2 regions of the Salinisphaera sp. C84B14 genome follow, and region 2 is predicted to be linked to the other one. Evidence: riboswitches for the same ligand, from Rfam matches in the RefSeq annotation. Region 2 holds a riboswitch; the other holds the start of a gene.
What was found. A riboswitch is a leader RNA that binds a small molecule or an ion and turns the genes downstream of it on or off. The one in region 2 is predicted to bind glycine.

Region 1: another riboswitch for glycine. It lies ahead of C84B14_RS17400 (D-amino acid dehydrogenase); the one in region 2 lies ahead of gcvT (glycine cleavage system aminomethyltransferase GcvT).

The regions. Positions count from the first base shown of each region.
Region 1 covers NZ_APNL01000030.1:16,818-23,614, forward strand. The annotation lists gene C84B14_RS17390 (hypothetical protein) at 1-272, opposite strand, end outside; gene C84B14_RS17395 (DEAD/DEAH box helicase) at 348-2,162, opposite strand; gene C84B14_RS17400 (D-amino acid dehydrogenase) at 2,235-3,497, opposite strand; glycine riboswitch at 3,552-3,656, opposite strand; glycine riboswitch at 3,657-3,748, opposite strand; gene C84B14_RS17405 (GGDEF domain-containing protein) at 4,222-5,253, opposite strand; gene C84B14_RS17410 (carbonic anhydrase) at 5,762-6,388, shown strand; gene C84B14_RS17415 (aminotransferase class V-fold PLP-dependent enzyme) at 6,480-6,797, opposite strand, start outside.
Region 2 covers NZ_APNL01000006.1:94,696-101,492, reverse strand. The annotation lists gene tpx (thiol peroxidase) at 1-339, opposite strand, end outside; gene gcvPA (aminomethyl-transferring glycine dehydrogenase subunit GcvPA) at 388-1,767, opposite strand; gene gcvH (glycine cleavage system protein GcvH) at 1,841-2,236, opposite strand; gene gcvT (glycine cleavage system aminomethyltransferase GcvT) at 2,310-3,419, opposite strand; glycine riboswitch at 3,474-3,556, opposite strand; glycine riboswitch at 3,576-3,668, opposite strand; gene C84B14_RS06865 (UbiH/UbiF/VisC/COQ6 family ubiquinone biosynthesis hydroxylase) at 3,759-4,964, opposite strand; gene ubiH (2-octaprenyl-6-methoxyphenyl hydroxylase) at 4,961-6,193, opposite strand; gene pepP (Xaa-Pro aminopeptidase) at 6,190-6,797, opposite strand, start outside.

The DNA of each region.
Region 1 (6,797 bases), on a different contig from region 2:
CCGGCGCCGGCGCTTTGCATCTGCTCGCTGGCCTGCTCGCGCAGGCTGCCGACTTCCTTGAGCGTACGGACCACGGCATCGATACGTGCCTGCGGCCACTGGCGCACGTAATCCGGTACGGCACCACCACTGGCTTTCATATCACGGTCGACCGCGAGCGCATCGGGCAAATGCTGTTCGAAGCGTTCGATATCGGGCAGTACCTGTGCCAGCTCCTCTCGGGGCAGTGCGATGCCGCCGATATCGATATGGGTGGGGGTCGTCGAGTTCATGGTGTGTGCCCTCGGGTGGCCGCAGCTGCGAACCACCCTGCGGCCTATGTCGAACGTTTCAAGCGGGCGGGCGCCTCAGTCGCTTTTCGGCTTGGCCCGGCGCTTGCCGGGTTTGGCCTTGCCTGCCTTGGCTTTGGCCTTGCCCGGCTTCTTCGGCCCGGGTTTGGGCTTTGGTTTGCGTCGCCCGGCGGGCGGTGGCGGCGGCGCGCCGTGCTCACGACTGATCGCTAGCTGACGACCGGCCACCCAAACAGTCTTGAGATGGGCGAAGATGTCTTCGGGCATGCCCTTGGGCAAATCGACGAGACTGAAATCGTCGCGGATATCGATCCGGCCGATATGCGCGCTGTCGACGCCCGCCTCGTTGGCGATCGCGCCCACGATATTGCGCGGCTCGACGCCATGGCTACGGCCGACCTCGATACGAAACGTTTCCAGGTCGCCCTCGCCGAAGGACTGCTGGCGGGCCGCACCCTTGTTCGCGCTCTTGGGCGTTTGTGCGCCCATGTCGCGCGGGCTTGCACCGCGATCGGCCTTGCTGCTCGGCGCCAGCATCAGCGGCTCGTCGCCCTGGGCCAGGTAGGCAAGCGCTGCGGCCAGTTCTTCGGGCTCGACGTTGTGTTCGGCGCGATACTCTTCGAGCAGTTCGCGAAACGGCTTGAGCTTGCCTTCGGCCAGCGTGACCGAAATGCGCTGCTTGAAACGGGCTACGCGCTGCTCGTTGACCTCGGCGATGCTCGGCAGATCCATCGGCTCGATGGCCTGACGGGTGGCGCGTTCGATCGCCTTGAACAGATGCTTTTCGCGCATGGTCACGAACAGGATCGCATCGCCCTCGCGACCGGCCCGCCCGGTGCGTCCGATACGATGCACATAGGCCTCGGTATCGTGGGGGATATCGAAATTGATCACGTGGCTGATGCGTTCCACGTCGAGCCCGCGCGCGGCCACGTCTGTGGCCACAATGATATCGAGCTGTCCGTTCTTGAGCTTGGCTACCGTACGCTCGCGCTGATTCTGGGCGATATCGCCGTTGAGCGCGGCACAGGCATAGCCACGGGCCGACAGGCGCTCGGCGAGTTCGTCGGTCGATTTCTTGGTGCGTGCGAACACGATCATCGCATCGAAAGGCTCGGCTTCGAGCAACCGCGTGAGCGCATCGAGCTTGCTCGTGCCGCCGCCGACGATCCAGTAGCGCTGGCGGATATTGACCGCCGTGGTGGTCTTCGTCTGGATGGTGATTTCCTGCGGCTCGCGCAGGTGGGTCTTGGCGATACGGCGGATCGCGCTCGGCATGGTGGCCGAAAACAGTGCGACCTGACGTTGCGCCGGCGTGTGCTCGAAGATCCATTCCACGTCTTCGATGAAGCCCATGCGCAGCATCTCGTCAGCTTCGTCGAGCACCATCCAGTCGAGCCCGTCGAGCTTGAGCGTGCCGCGCTTGAGATGATCCATCACCCGGCCCGGCGTGCCCACGACCACGTTTACGCCGCGCTTGAGCGCCGCCAGCTGCGGGCCATAGCCCTGTCCGCCGTAGATAGGCAGCACGTGGAAGCCCGGCATATGCGCGGCATAACGCTGAAACGCTTCCGCGACCTGGATCGTGAGTTCGCGCGTGGGTGTAAGCACCAGCGCCTGTGGTCCCTTGCCACCTTTGCCACGCTCCGGCAGGCCGGAAAGAATGGGCAGCGCAAAGGCTGCCGTCTTGCCGGTGCCCGTCTGGGCCTGGCCCAGCACGTCCTTGCCTTCGAGCAAGGGCGGAATGGTCGCGGCCTGGATCGGCGACGGCGTTTCGTAGCCGACATCGGCCAGCGCCGCCATCACGGCATCGGATAAAGCCAGATCGCTGAAGGCGATCTGCGGGGATTCATTTTCGGTAGGGACGGACATGCATAGCCTGAAGGCACGGGCGCGGACGCGCGCCCGAAGAAACACTGCGCCAGAACGGCGCGGGCAACTATTCTACCCGTTATTCACCGTCGTCGGTCCCTGTTTTTCGGTTGCCGCGTCATCGACGATCGCCGCAATCGAATCGGCGGTGAGCGCTGACAGCGTCCAGCCCAGGTGGCCGTGCCCGGTGTTGTAGAACACGTTCGGTGCGCGCCCGGCCCCGACCCGCGGCATCATGTTCGGCATCATCGGGCGCAGCCCGGCCCAGGGCACCACCTGACGGGTCTTGACGTCGGGAAAGCACTGCTTCACCCACTCGACCAGTGGCGCAATACGGTCGGCGCGAATATCGCGGTTGAATCCGTTGAACTCGGCGGTGCCGGCCACACGAAAGCGGTCGTCGCCCAGACGCGCACAAACGAGCTTGGTTTCGTCATCGAGCAGGCTCACCTCGGGCGCGCCCTGTTTCGATGCCTCGTCTTCCAGATTCACGGTAATCGAATAACCCTTCACCGGATAAACGTTGACCCGGTCGCCCAGCTGCGAGGCGATCTCGCGGCTGCCGGTGCCGGCACAGACCACCACCCCGTCGAAATCGAGCGTCACCCGGTCCTCGGGCGTGTCGTTGTCACAGGCCGCTATCGTCACCCTGCGACCGTCGGTCTTGACGCTTTCTACGGTGTTGTTGTAGCGAAACTGCACGCCCTGCGCCTGCGCGGCCCGGGCCAGCCCCTGGGTGAACTTGTGGATATCGCCGCTGGAATCGCTTTCCGTGAAGAAGCCGCCGTAATACTCGCCGGCCAGCGCGGGCTCGATTGCACGCATCTCGTCGGGTGTGACCGGCTGCCGCTCGAGCCCGCCTGCGGCCAGCAGCTTCGAGACTTTCTCGGCGTGCCGATAGCCGGCCCGATTACGATAGATATGCAGGATGCCTTTTCGCTTGACGTCGAAATCGATGTTTTCACGCTCCGCCCAGGAGAATAGAAACTCACGCGCCTCGATCGCCATTCGTGCGGTTTCGGTGGTATTGCGCCCGTACTGTGGAATGGCGCCAATGAATTCCAGAAACCATGAGAGCTTGTGCCAGGAAGGTTTCGGGTTGACCAACAAGGGTGCGTCGCTGCGAAACATCCATTTCATGCCCTTGAAGACCATTGGCCAGTGATTCCAGACCTCGGCGTTCGAGGCCGACAGCTGGCCGCCGTTGGCGAACGAGGTTTCCATCGCCGCATAGCGATTGCGGTCAAAAAGGGTCACGGTATAGCCGCGGCGGACCAGAGCGTAGGCCGTGGTGACCCCGGTGATTCCGCCGCCGATGATTGCTATATGTTTCATATGCCTTTATCCGGTGGTGTCGTGCGTGGATGCCCTGCACTCGTGCAGGTGCCGCCCCTTCCGTCACTTGGACCTGAGAGATTCACCCACGGCGTTGTCACCGTGTGCTTGCTCCTTCGGTGCACGCCGGCCCAGCGGCCGCGCGACTCTTCGGATATGGCCGCGATAACGGTCCTTGGTGCCTGAGAGTTTCCGGGGCGGTTGCTCCTTCGGCGCCGGCGCCGTGCGCCGATCTCTCCCGCTATCGCGTTGATGTTCTAGACCTGTCGGTTGGCTTTTGGCCTGGACATGACGTCGCCCGCGACGATGTTCAAGATCGGGCGTGCTTACTTGGCAAGATACCACGAGCAATCCCCATGCCAACACTCCCCGAACGCCACCGCGCAAGGCATCGCGCCGCGCTCGGTACCGAGTGACGATGCGCCATACAGGATATATCCATCCGTACGCACGACCCTGGCCTGTCTGGTGTCCGTGACGGCGCCGGGCCAGGCACGACCAGCGCCGGGCATCGACTGGAAAACGCCGGCAAGCCTCATCTCGTCGTTAAAGGGTCAGGGCGTCGTAGCCGTCGGCACGTATCTTCTTAGGCAGCTGCCCGTCTTTCATTTTCCATGGCTTCGCAGGCGTTGGACGCGGCGCGGCTGGTTTCACGTATGCCTGTTATCAGCCGGACGATTACGAACAGGCCGAAGCGCCATTGGGGCCGTACGAAGTATCGGCATCAACCGACAACGCGATTACGCCCTTCGGCCTTGGCCTGGTACAGACGACGATCGGCTTTGGAGAAAAGCGTTCTGAAATCCATGCCGTCGCGCCCGAGTTCGGCGATACCGATGCTTACCGACATCGGAATATCCTTACCGCGGTAGCGGAACGGCCGGTCGCGAACGAGATCGCGCAGGTCGACGGCGATCCGGCGCGCATGTTCCAGATCCACATCGGACAAGAGAATCCCGAACTCCTCGCCGCCCAGCCGGCCGGCGACGTCGGTCTGGCGAATGCGCGAGGCCAGCAGTTCAGCAACGAAGCACAGCGCCATGTCGCCGGCATCGTGACCATAGTCGTCGTTCACGCGTTTGAAATGATCGAGATCGACGACCAGCATCGCGAGCGGAATTTTCTGGCGCAGATAGCGCTGGCGTTCGCGCGCGAAGACTTCGCGAAAACGCGACCGGTTGGCGAGCCCCGTCAGCGGGTCGGCAAGCGCGAGCGCACGCAGTTCGTGCTCGGTCTTTTCCCGGCTGGCTTCGTAGATATACGAAAAGCCGAGAATGGAGCCCGTGCAAAGCACCACGTTGACGACACTCAGATACCCGATCCAGCCGCCCCAGATACCGTGCTTGTACACAAAGATCGCGCCCGCACAGCCTATGAACAGTAGTGCTACCCACAACCCCTGCCATCGTCCCAACAGAAGATGCGACAGCAAAGGCACGAGAAAGACCCATATGAACACGGTAACGCCGGTTGCCCCTGTCCATAACGACAGCATCATGACGATAAAGAACGGGACCACGAACAGAACGTTGGTGACGGGTGCCCGCTCTGTTTCATGCACCACATAAAGCAGGAGCGCGGCGTACGCGACCAGGCACAGTTCGGCCACCGCAAGCCAGCGGTAGCCGAGGTAGAAATGAAGGCCGGCATAGCCGAGCACGGCCGAGCAGGTAAACCACAGCAGCGCGGTGAATACGGTGCGCTGGTAGGGGCGTACCTCTGCGGGCCGATCGCGTTTGAGAAAAAGGTTTTTCATTGGCGGTGCTGCGGCAGCCGAATGTACCCGCACGCCGCAACCGCGAAAACCACCCCCATTTAGACCCCGTCTCTCATGTCTTGTCGTGGAGGGATCGCCCGCGCCGCACCTGCCAGGCTGTACGCAAGACGCCGCACCTTATCCCTCGCACTGATTTTTTTACGACGCATCCGGACCGCCTCAGCGTTCTCGTTATAAATCGAAAACCAGGCTATGTCGATGACCCAGGCCGGGCGCCGAGCCTCCCCCAAGCCGGAGCATATCCGCAATGCGCACCGCAGTATCAAAGGGCGCGCGGCGCGACCCGGCGAAAACCCCGCGTTTTCCGACACCTGCCTGTTGTAGCGCCCGTGACCCCTGGCGATTGAAGGTATGCGCATCGCGCATCCTGCGCTGTGTCGGTGTTGTTGCCTTCGCGCACTGATAACATTCGTGCCACGCTCTTACGCATCGTGTAACTTTGGCAGCTCTAGCCCGCGCCATCGACTACAAAGGACGACGCGAACCCATGATTACCGCTGATGAAGCACTGGAACGTTTGAAGCTCGGTAACCGCCAGTTCGTCGATAACATCGAGACTGCCGAAACCTTGAGCAAGCATGCCCGCCCGGCTGAACTGGTTGCCGAACAAAAACCGCTCGCGATAATCCTGGGGTGTTCCGATGCACGCGTGCCTGCGGAAATCGTGTTCAACCAGGGCCTGGGCGATCTGTTCGTGATTCGCGTGGCGGGTAACGTCGTTGCGCCGTCCCAGATTGGTAGCATCGAATTCGCGGCCGCGCAGTTCGGCACCCCGCTGGTCGTTGTGCTCGGGCACACGCAATGCGGTGCGGTCACGGCCACGCTCGACGAACTCCAGCAGCCGAACGAAAACCAGTCGCGCAACCTGCGTTCGATCGTGGATCGCGTGCGCCCGTCCGTGGAAAAACTGCTCAAGGGGGATCTCGCCGGAGATCGCCATGCGCTCATCCACGCGGCCGTACGCGCCAACGTCGCCCGCTCGGTCAAACGCCTGCGGCACGGTTCGGACATCCTGGAGCAGCTGCTAACGCAAGGTCAGCTCAAGATCGTCGGCGCCGAATACGCGATCGAAACCGGCAAGGTGACGTTCCTCGACGACGTGGTCGACGGATAGCCCGGTATCGCCCGGCCCCGGGCGATAGTAAAACGCCCGGGGCCTCGATCACGCGTTCATGCCCATTTGCGGCTTTCGCCGCGGTGGCGCATCAGCTCAGCTGATCGAGCGCGGCGACGAAGCGCGCGGCGCAGGCGTTTACGTCGTAGAGTTTGTCCAGACCGAACAGGCCGACACGAAACGACCGGAAATCGTCGCCCTCGCCGCACATAAGCGGCACGCCCGCAGCGATTTGTACGCCGGCTTCGACGAAGCGCTTGCCGGATTGGATATCCGCGTCTTGCGTATAGCTCACCACCACACCCGAAGCCTGGAAGCCGGGTGCGGCGACACTGGCGAAACCACGGGCTTCGAGTGCTTCGCGTATCTTGCCGCCCAGCTCGAGCTGGCGTTCACGGGCGTGCTCGAA
Region 2 (6,797 bases):
ACGCTTGTCGCGCATCATCGACAGCGTGGTGCCGTTTTCGAGCCCTTCGGCGGTGCAGAAACGCGAATGCGCAAACGGCAGATCCGCGGACACCTGCAACAACGCGATATTGTCGAGCGCATCGACTTCGGCATTGAAACGCTTGACCGAGATCGCGCAGGTGGGCGTATCCATGCTCGGAAAGATATTGAATATCTTGCGCTTGCCCGCGAAGTCCGCGAGCGTGACATCGCGCAGATTAGCGCCGGTCAGGCTGAACTCCGCCAGGCTGTCGCCGGGCGACGGCAGCTGGCCGTCGACATCGGTGGCATTACCTTTGAGCGTGATTTGCTGGGTCATCGTCAGTCCTTGGATACAGCGGAAGAAATAAATGGCCGGCGCCGGCCCTCAAGCCGCTTCGGCCTGCGCGGCGATCACGTCGCGCAGAGCGTCGGCATAGGTTTCGAGATCGGCCTCGGTCTTGGTTTCGGTGGCACAGACGAGCACCGTGTTATCGAGCCCGTCATAGAATTCGGCCAGGGCCAGCCCGCCGAACACGCCGCGTTCTGCCAGTGCCGCGAGCGCCTGCTCGGCGTCGACCGGCAGCCGCAGCACCGTTTCATGAAAGGCCGGGCTGTCGAAAACCGCCTCGACCCCGTCTATCGCGGTAAGCCGGTCGACCAGCGCACGGGTATTGGCGATACAGGTCGCGGCGGTATTCTCCAGCCCCCGCGACCCGAGCAGGCTCATATGAATGGTGGCCGCGGTCACCAGCAGGCCCTGGTTGGTACAGATGTTGGAGGTCGCCTTGGAGCGACGAATATGCTGCTCGCGCGGTTGCAGGGTCAGTACATAACCCGTGCGGCCATCCATATCCTGTGTTCGACCCACCACGCGGCCGGGCATCTGGCGGACGTGCTTCTTGCGACAGCACAAAATGCCGAAATACGGCCCGCCCGAGGCCAGCGGCGCGCCTAGCGGCTGGCCCTCGCCGACCACGATATCGGCCCCCTCGCCCGTGCCCCAGCGGCCGGGTTCCTTGAACACCGCCAGCGACAACGGATTGACCAGGCCGATAGCCAGTGCGCCGTTGTTCTGGGCCCAGTCGGTGAGCGTATCCACGTCTTCGAGCACGCCGAAGAAGTTCGGCTGCGGGATCACCAGCGCGGTTACATCCTCTTTGGCCCAGCGCGTAAGCGCCGCCTCATCGATACGCCCGGTGGCCCGGTCGTAGTCGATCGCTTCGAAGGTGATGCCCTGGTTCGCACAGATATTGCGCGCGACCTGGCGATAGAACGGATGCACGCTCGCCGGCATGAGGATACGCGCCGATTTGGAGCGGCGATTGGCGCGTACCGCCATGAGCACCGCCTCGGCCAGCGCCGAGGCGCCGTCATAGAGCGACGCGTTGGCCACGTCCATGCCGGTCAGGCCCGTCATCATGGTCTGGTATTCGTAGACTACCTGCAGCGTGCCCTGGCTGGCCTCCGGCTGATACGGCGTATAAGCGCTATAGAACTCGCCCCGGGTGGTCAGCTCCCAGACCGCCGCGGGAATATGGTGCTCGTAAGCGCCCGCGCCGATGAAGCACAAACCGCCGGCATCGCGGGCCGCGCGTTCGCCCATGAGCCTGGTCACGGCCTGTTCGCTGGCCCGTTCCGGTATCGAATCCAGGCGCACGTCGCGCAGGCTGGGGTCGATCTCATCAAACAGATCGTCGATGTGATCGACGCCGATCGTTGCCAGCATCGACTGGATATCGTCTTCGGTATGCGGAATGAAAGGCATGGGTCCTCGCAGAACTTGAATACGGCCGGCTGCTTGCAAGCGCCAGGCAAACCCCCGGCGCTTGCCGTGACCGCTAGTCTTCCTCTTCTTCGACGATGCCTTCGTAGGCATCGGCATCGAGCAGTTTCTCGACCTGTTCCGGATCGGAAACCGTCATCTTGAACAGCCACCCTTCGCCAAACGGATCTTCGTTGACCAGCTCCGGCGAATCCTCGAGTTGTTCGTTGATCTCGGCGATTTCGCCGTCGAGCGGCGCATAGATATCCGAGGCCGCCTTGACCGATTCCACCACGGCCACCGCATCGCCGGCGCCCACCTTGGTACCGGCGTCGGGCAGTTCGACGAATACCAGGTCGCCGAGCGAGGACTGCGCATAGTCGGTGATGCCGACCGTGCAGGTGCCGTCGCCGTCGTAGTCGATCCATTCGTGGGTCTTGGTATAGGACAGATCCTTGGGTACTTCGCTCATGGGGCTCCCCTTGCAGCAGGTTGGCGCGGTGCGCGCGATGGTTCGGTGGATTAAAGGCTACTGAGAAAAACGCTCAGTCGTCGAGGCGGCTCTCGCCATTACGCACGAACGGATAGCGAACGATGCGCGCAGGCTGCCACTTGCCGCGCAAACACACTTCGACGCTGTGTTCCCAATCGGCGGGCACTCGGGCGAGCGCGACCGAGCACGACAACGTCGGCGCATAGCTGCCGCTGGTGATTTTGCCCTCGGCATGTTCTTCCTCGACATCGCTGTCGACGGCACGCACCGCGGTCTTGCTGCGCATCACGCCACGCCCTTCCAGCACCAGCCCAACCAGCTTTTGGTCGACGCCCTGTGCGCGCATGTGCTCCAGCGCCGAGCGGCCAACAAAATCGCGCTCTTCGGGCTTGAAGGCCACGGTCCAGGCCAGGCCCGATTCCAGCGGGGTGCGGTCTTCGTCCATATCCTGGCCATAAAGATTCAGGCCCGCTTCCAGGCGCAGCGTGTCGCGCGCGCCCAGGCCGATGGGCGCTACGCCCTTGTCGCGCAGCGTCTTCCATGCGTTCACGGCCTCGTCGGCCGGTAGTACGAGCTCGAAACCGTCTTCGCCGGTATAGCCGGTGCGCCCGATCGAGCGATCATCCTGCGCGACCACGCGAAACGGCTTTAGCTTGAGCGCAGCGGCCTTCAAATCGTCGTCGAACAGCTCGGCGGCGATGTCGCGCCCGCGCGGGCCCTGCACGGCGATAATGGCCAGATCCTGGCGGTGCTCGATCGACACGTCGTAATCGCGGGCCTGACTGCCGATCCAGGCCAGATCCTTTTCCGTGGTCGCTGCATTGACCACGACGCGATACAGATCGTCACTCAGGTGATAGACGATGAGATCGTCGATCACGCCGCCGCGGGTGTTGAGCATGCAGGTATAGAGCGCGCGCCCGGCCTCGTCGATCTTGGCCACGTCATTGGCCAGCAGCCAGCGCAGGAATTCGCGCGACTCTCGACCGCGGATATCGACGACGGCCATATGCGACACGTCGAACATGCCCACGCTCTCGCGTACGGCGTTGTGTTCGGAGATCTGGGAGCCGTAGTCGATCGGCATGTCCCAGCCGGCGAAATCCACAAGCTTGGCGCCGTCGGCGACATGTGCGTCATAGAGCGGGGTGCGTTTGGCCATGACAATCTCTTTGCAGATGAATCAACAGAATACGGGCCGGCCCGGGCTTTCGCCTGCCGCCCCTCTGTCCTGGCACCTGAGAGATTCGCCCCTTCGGTGAGCCGTGGTTCACACGACTGCTCTCCAGAGTCGATCAAGCCGGCGCGTCATGACGCCGGCGCGCGCGTGGTTCGGGTACCTGAGCGTTTCCGGGCGGAAATTTGCGCCTTCGGTGACGGGCGATGGCCCGTTCTCTCCCACGCGGTTATTGACCGTGGCCTCGACTATACCGGCGCGATCCATACAGGCCAAGCGTCGGCCCCGGAACCGCTTTTCACTGCAAAATACAGGCGTTTTGCGTTATTGCAGCAGCCGCGGGCCGTTGTCGGACAGACCCACCGCATGGTGAATCATGATCTGGCGAACCGGGGCAAGGTTCGCTGCCGCCGCGATCGCGCTCTGGCGCAGGTTGCGCAGCAAGGGGTTGGCGCTGCCATAGACGCGTTTGAAGGCGTCGGTGATGCCCAACATCATCAGGTTCTCGGCCATGCGCGCACGCTGATAGCGGCGCAGGTAGGTCATGTCGCCGGCATCGCGACCGGCCGCGCGCCCGGCTTCGAGCGCTTCGACCATGCCCGCCACGTCGAGAAGGCCAAGGTTGACCCCCTGACCCGCCATCGGGTGCACCACATGCGCGGCATCGCCGGCCAGCGCCACCCGCGGACGACAATATTCGCGGGCATGCTGGAGCTTGAGCGGGAAGGACGCCCGCCGATCCATATGCTCGATTTCACCCAGCACATGCCCGCTGGCTTCGCTCAGGCGTGCACGAAACGTCTCGTCGTCGAGTTCGGCAAGCTCCGCGGCGAGCGCATCGTCGGCGTGCCAGGCGAGCGAGCAACGACCGTCCGAAAGCGGCAGAAACGCCACCGGCCCGGTTTCGGTAAAGCGCTGCCAGGCGATATGGCGATGATGCCGCGCCGGGGTGACCGTACCGACGGTACAACGCTGGCCGTACGACCAGCCCGTGGTTTCTATGCCGGCCGCTGCCCGCACCGGGGAATTCGCGCCTTCCGCGCCAACCACGAGCGCCGCGCTCACGGTCGTCCCGTCGTCGAGACGCAGTCGGGCGGCATCCGGGTCGAAGGCCAGGCTTTCCATCTTCGCCGGGCAGTAGATATCGACATCGGTGAGCGCCTGCCACGCGCTGTCGACGATCAGGTTGTTTTCGACGATATGCCCGAGCTCGGGCAGCCCCACCGCGGTATGTTCGAGAAACAGCTCGCTGGCGCCGCCGGCCTCCCAGACCTTCATGCCGGTGAACGCGCAGCAGCGCCGGCGCTCGACCGAGGCCCACAGGTCGAGATTCTCGAGTACGCGCCGCGTGCCTGGCGCAATCGCCGACACGCGCAGCCCGTAGTCCTGGCTGGTATCGAAACGCGGCGGGCGTTTGGCTTCGACCAGTGCCACCGAGAAATCGGCACGCGACAGCGCCACCGCGAGCACGGCACCGACCATGCCGCCGCCGACGATGGCCACGTCATAACGCGGATTGTGACTACTCATGAGCTTGCCTTGCGAATACGCGCCGGGGCCAGGGCCAGCCCCATGCTGCGCCGGGCCATGTCGTCGCGAATCGACGGCATCAGCGACAGACCGAACAAACCCGCGCCGCGGGCATGGTCGAGCATGGGAATACGGTTGGAAAACAGGCGCACGATGGCGTCGGTGAAATTGGCCACGCGATGCTGGTCCGGGCGCCGAGCCTCGGCCCAGGCGGCCAACAGATCGCCGTCGCCGGGATCGAAATCGGGATTGGCGGCGAGGCGCTCGCGCAGCATCGCGGCCAGCAGCAGCGCATCGCGAATCGCCAGATTGAACCCCTGGGCGGCCGCCGGATGCAGGGCATGGCCGGCATTGCCGATAAGCACGGCGCGATCGACCGCGGCCCGGTCGCACAGCACCCGCGCCAGCGGATAGCTGCCGCGCGGCCCGGCCAGCTTGAGCTGGCCCAGACGCTGGCCGAAGGCCGCCTGCAGGCCGTCGATGAATTCGTCATCGCTGACCGCGCACATCTGCTCGGCGCGTTCGCTGGGCAGCGTCCATACCGCGGCACAGCTGGCCCGTGTACAGGGCAGCAGGGCCACCGGCCCGTCCGGGGTGAAGCGCTCGTAGGCACAGCCGCCGTGGGCGCGTTCGGGCTCTACGAAGGTAACGATGGCACGCTGCTGATAATCGTCGGTGCGCGCGCCGATACCCAGCGCGCCGCGTACCGAGGATTGCGCGCCGTCGGCGCCGACCAGCAGGCGGGTACTCAATGTCCGGCTTTCGCCGTCGCCGACCGCACAGGTCAGTTCGATGCGTTCGCCCGCGGCGTCGCGGGTGAGCGATTTGAAGCGTGCCGGGGCAATCACATCCACCTGGCTCATCTGCGCCAGCCGGGCGCGCAGCGCCTCGATCATGGTGAGGTTGGGCAACACATAGCCCAGTGCCGGCAGATCGTAGTCGGCGGCATTCACCCGCACGCTGCCGAAACGGCCCTTTTGGGATACGTGCAATCGTTTGATGGGCGCGGCGTCGTGGGCGATATCGGCCCACAGATCCAGCGCCTCGAACATCCCCCGGGTACCGGCCGCGATCGCGGTGGTGCGCGCTTTCATGTTCTCGTCGGCCGGCGCATCGAAGGCCACGGCCTCGACCAGCGCGATTTTCAGCCCGGTATCGGCCAGCGCGCAGGCAAACGTCGCGCCGGCCAGGCCACCGCCCACTACGGCAATGTCGTACTCGCCGCTCACGGGGTTTCGCTCCGATAGGGTTTGGCCATCAATGCCTCGATCTCGTCGGCGTCCTTGGGCACGTCGGCCGTGAGCACTTCACAGCCGGTTTCGGTGATGACGATATCGTCCTCGACCCGGATACCGATATCCGCAAAGCGCGACGACGGGTTGTCCTGGCCCCGGACATACAGTCCGGGCTCCACGGTCAGCGCCATGCCGGGTTCGAGCAGGCGCCATTCTCCATCCACTTTATAGTCGCCCACGTCGTGGACGTCCATGCCCAGCCAGTGGCTGGTGCCGTGCATGAAATAGGCGCGGTAGCTTTCGGCGGCGATGACCTCGTCGACCGTACCTTCGAGCAGGCCGACATCAATCAGCCCCGCCACCAGCACTCTTAGCGCCGCCTGATGAACGGCGTTCATCGGCTGGCCGGGTCGGGCGGCCTCGATCGCGGCCCGGTTGGCCGCGAGCACGATGTCGTAAAGCTCGCGCTGGGCATCGGAAAAACGCCCGTTCACCGGAAAGCTGCGGGTGATATCGCCGGCGTAGCCGCGATATTCGGCGCCGGCATCGATCAACACCAGGTCGCCGTCGGCCATGGGCGCGCTGTTTTCGATGTAGT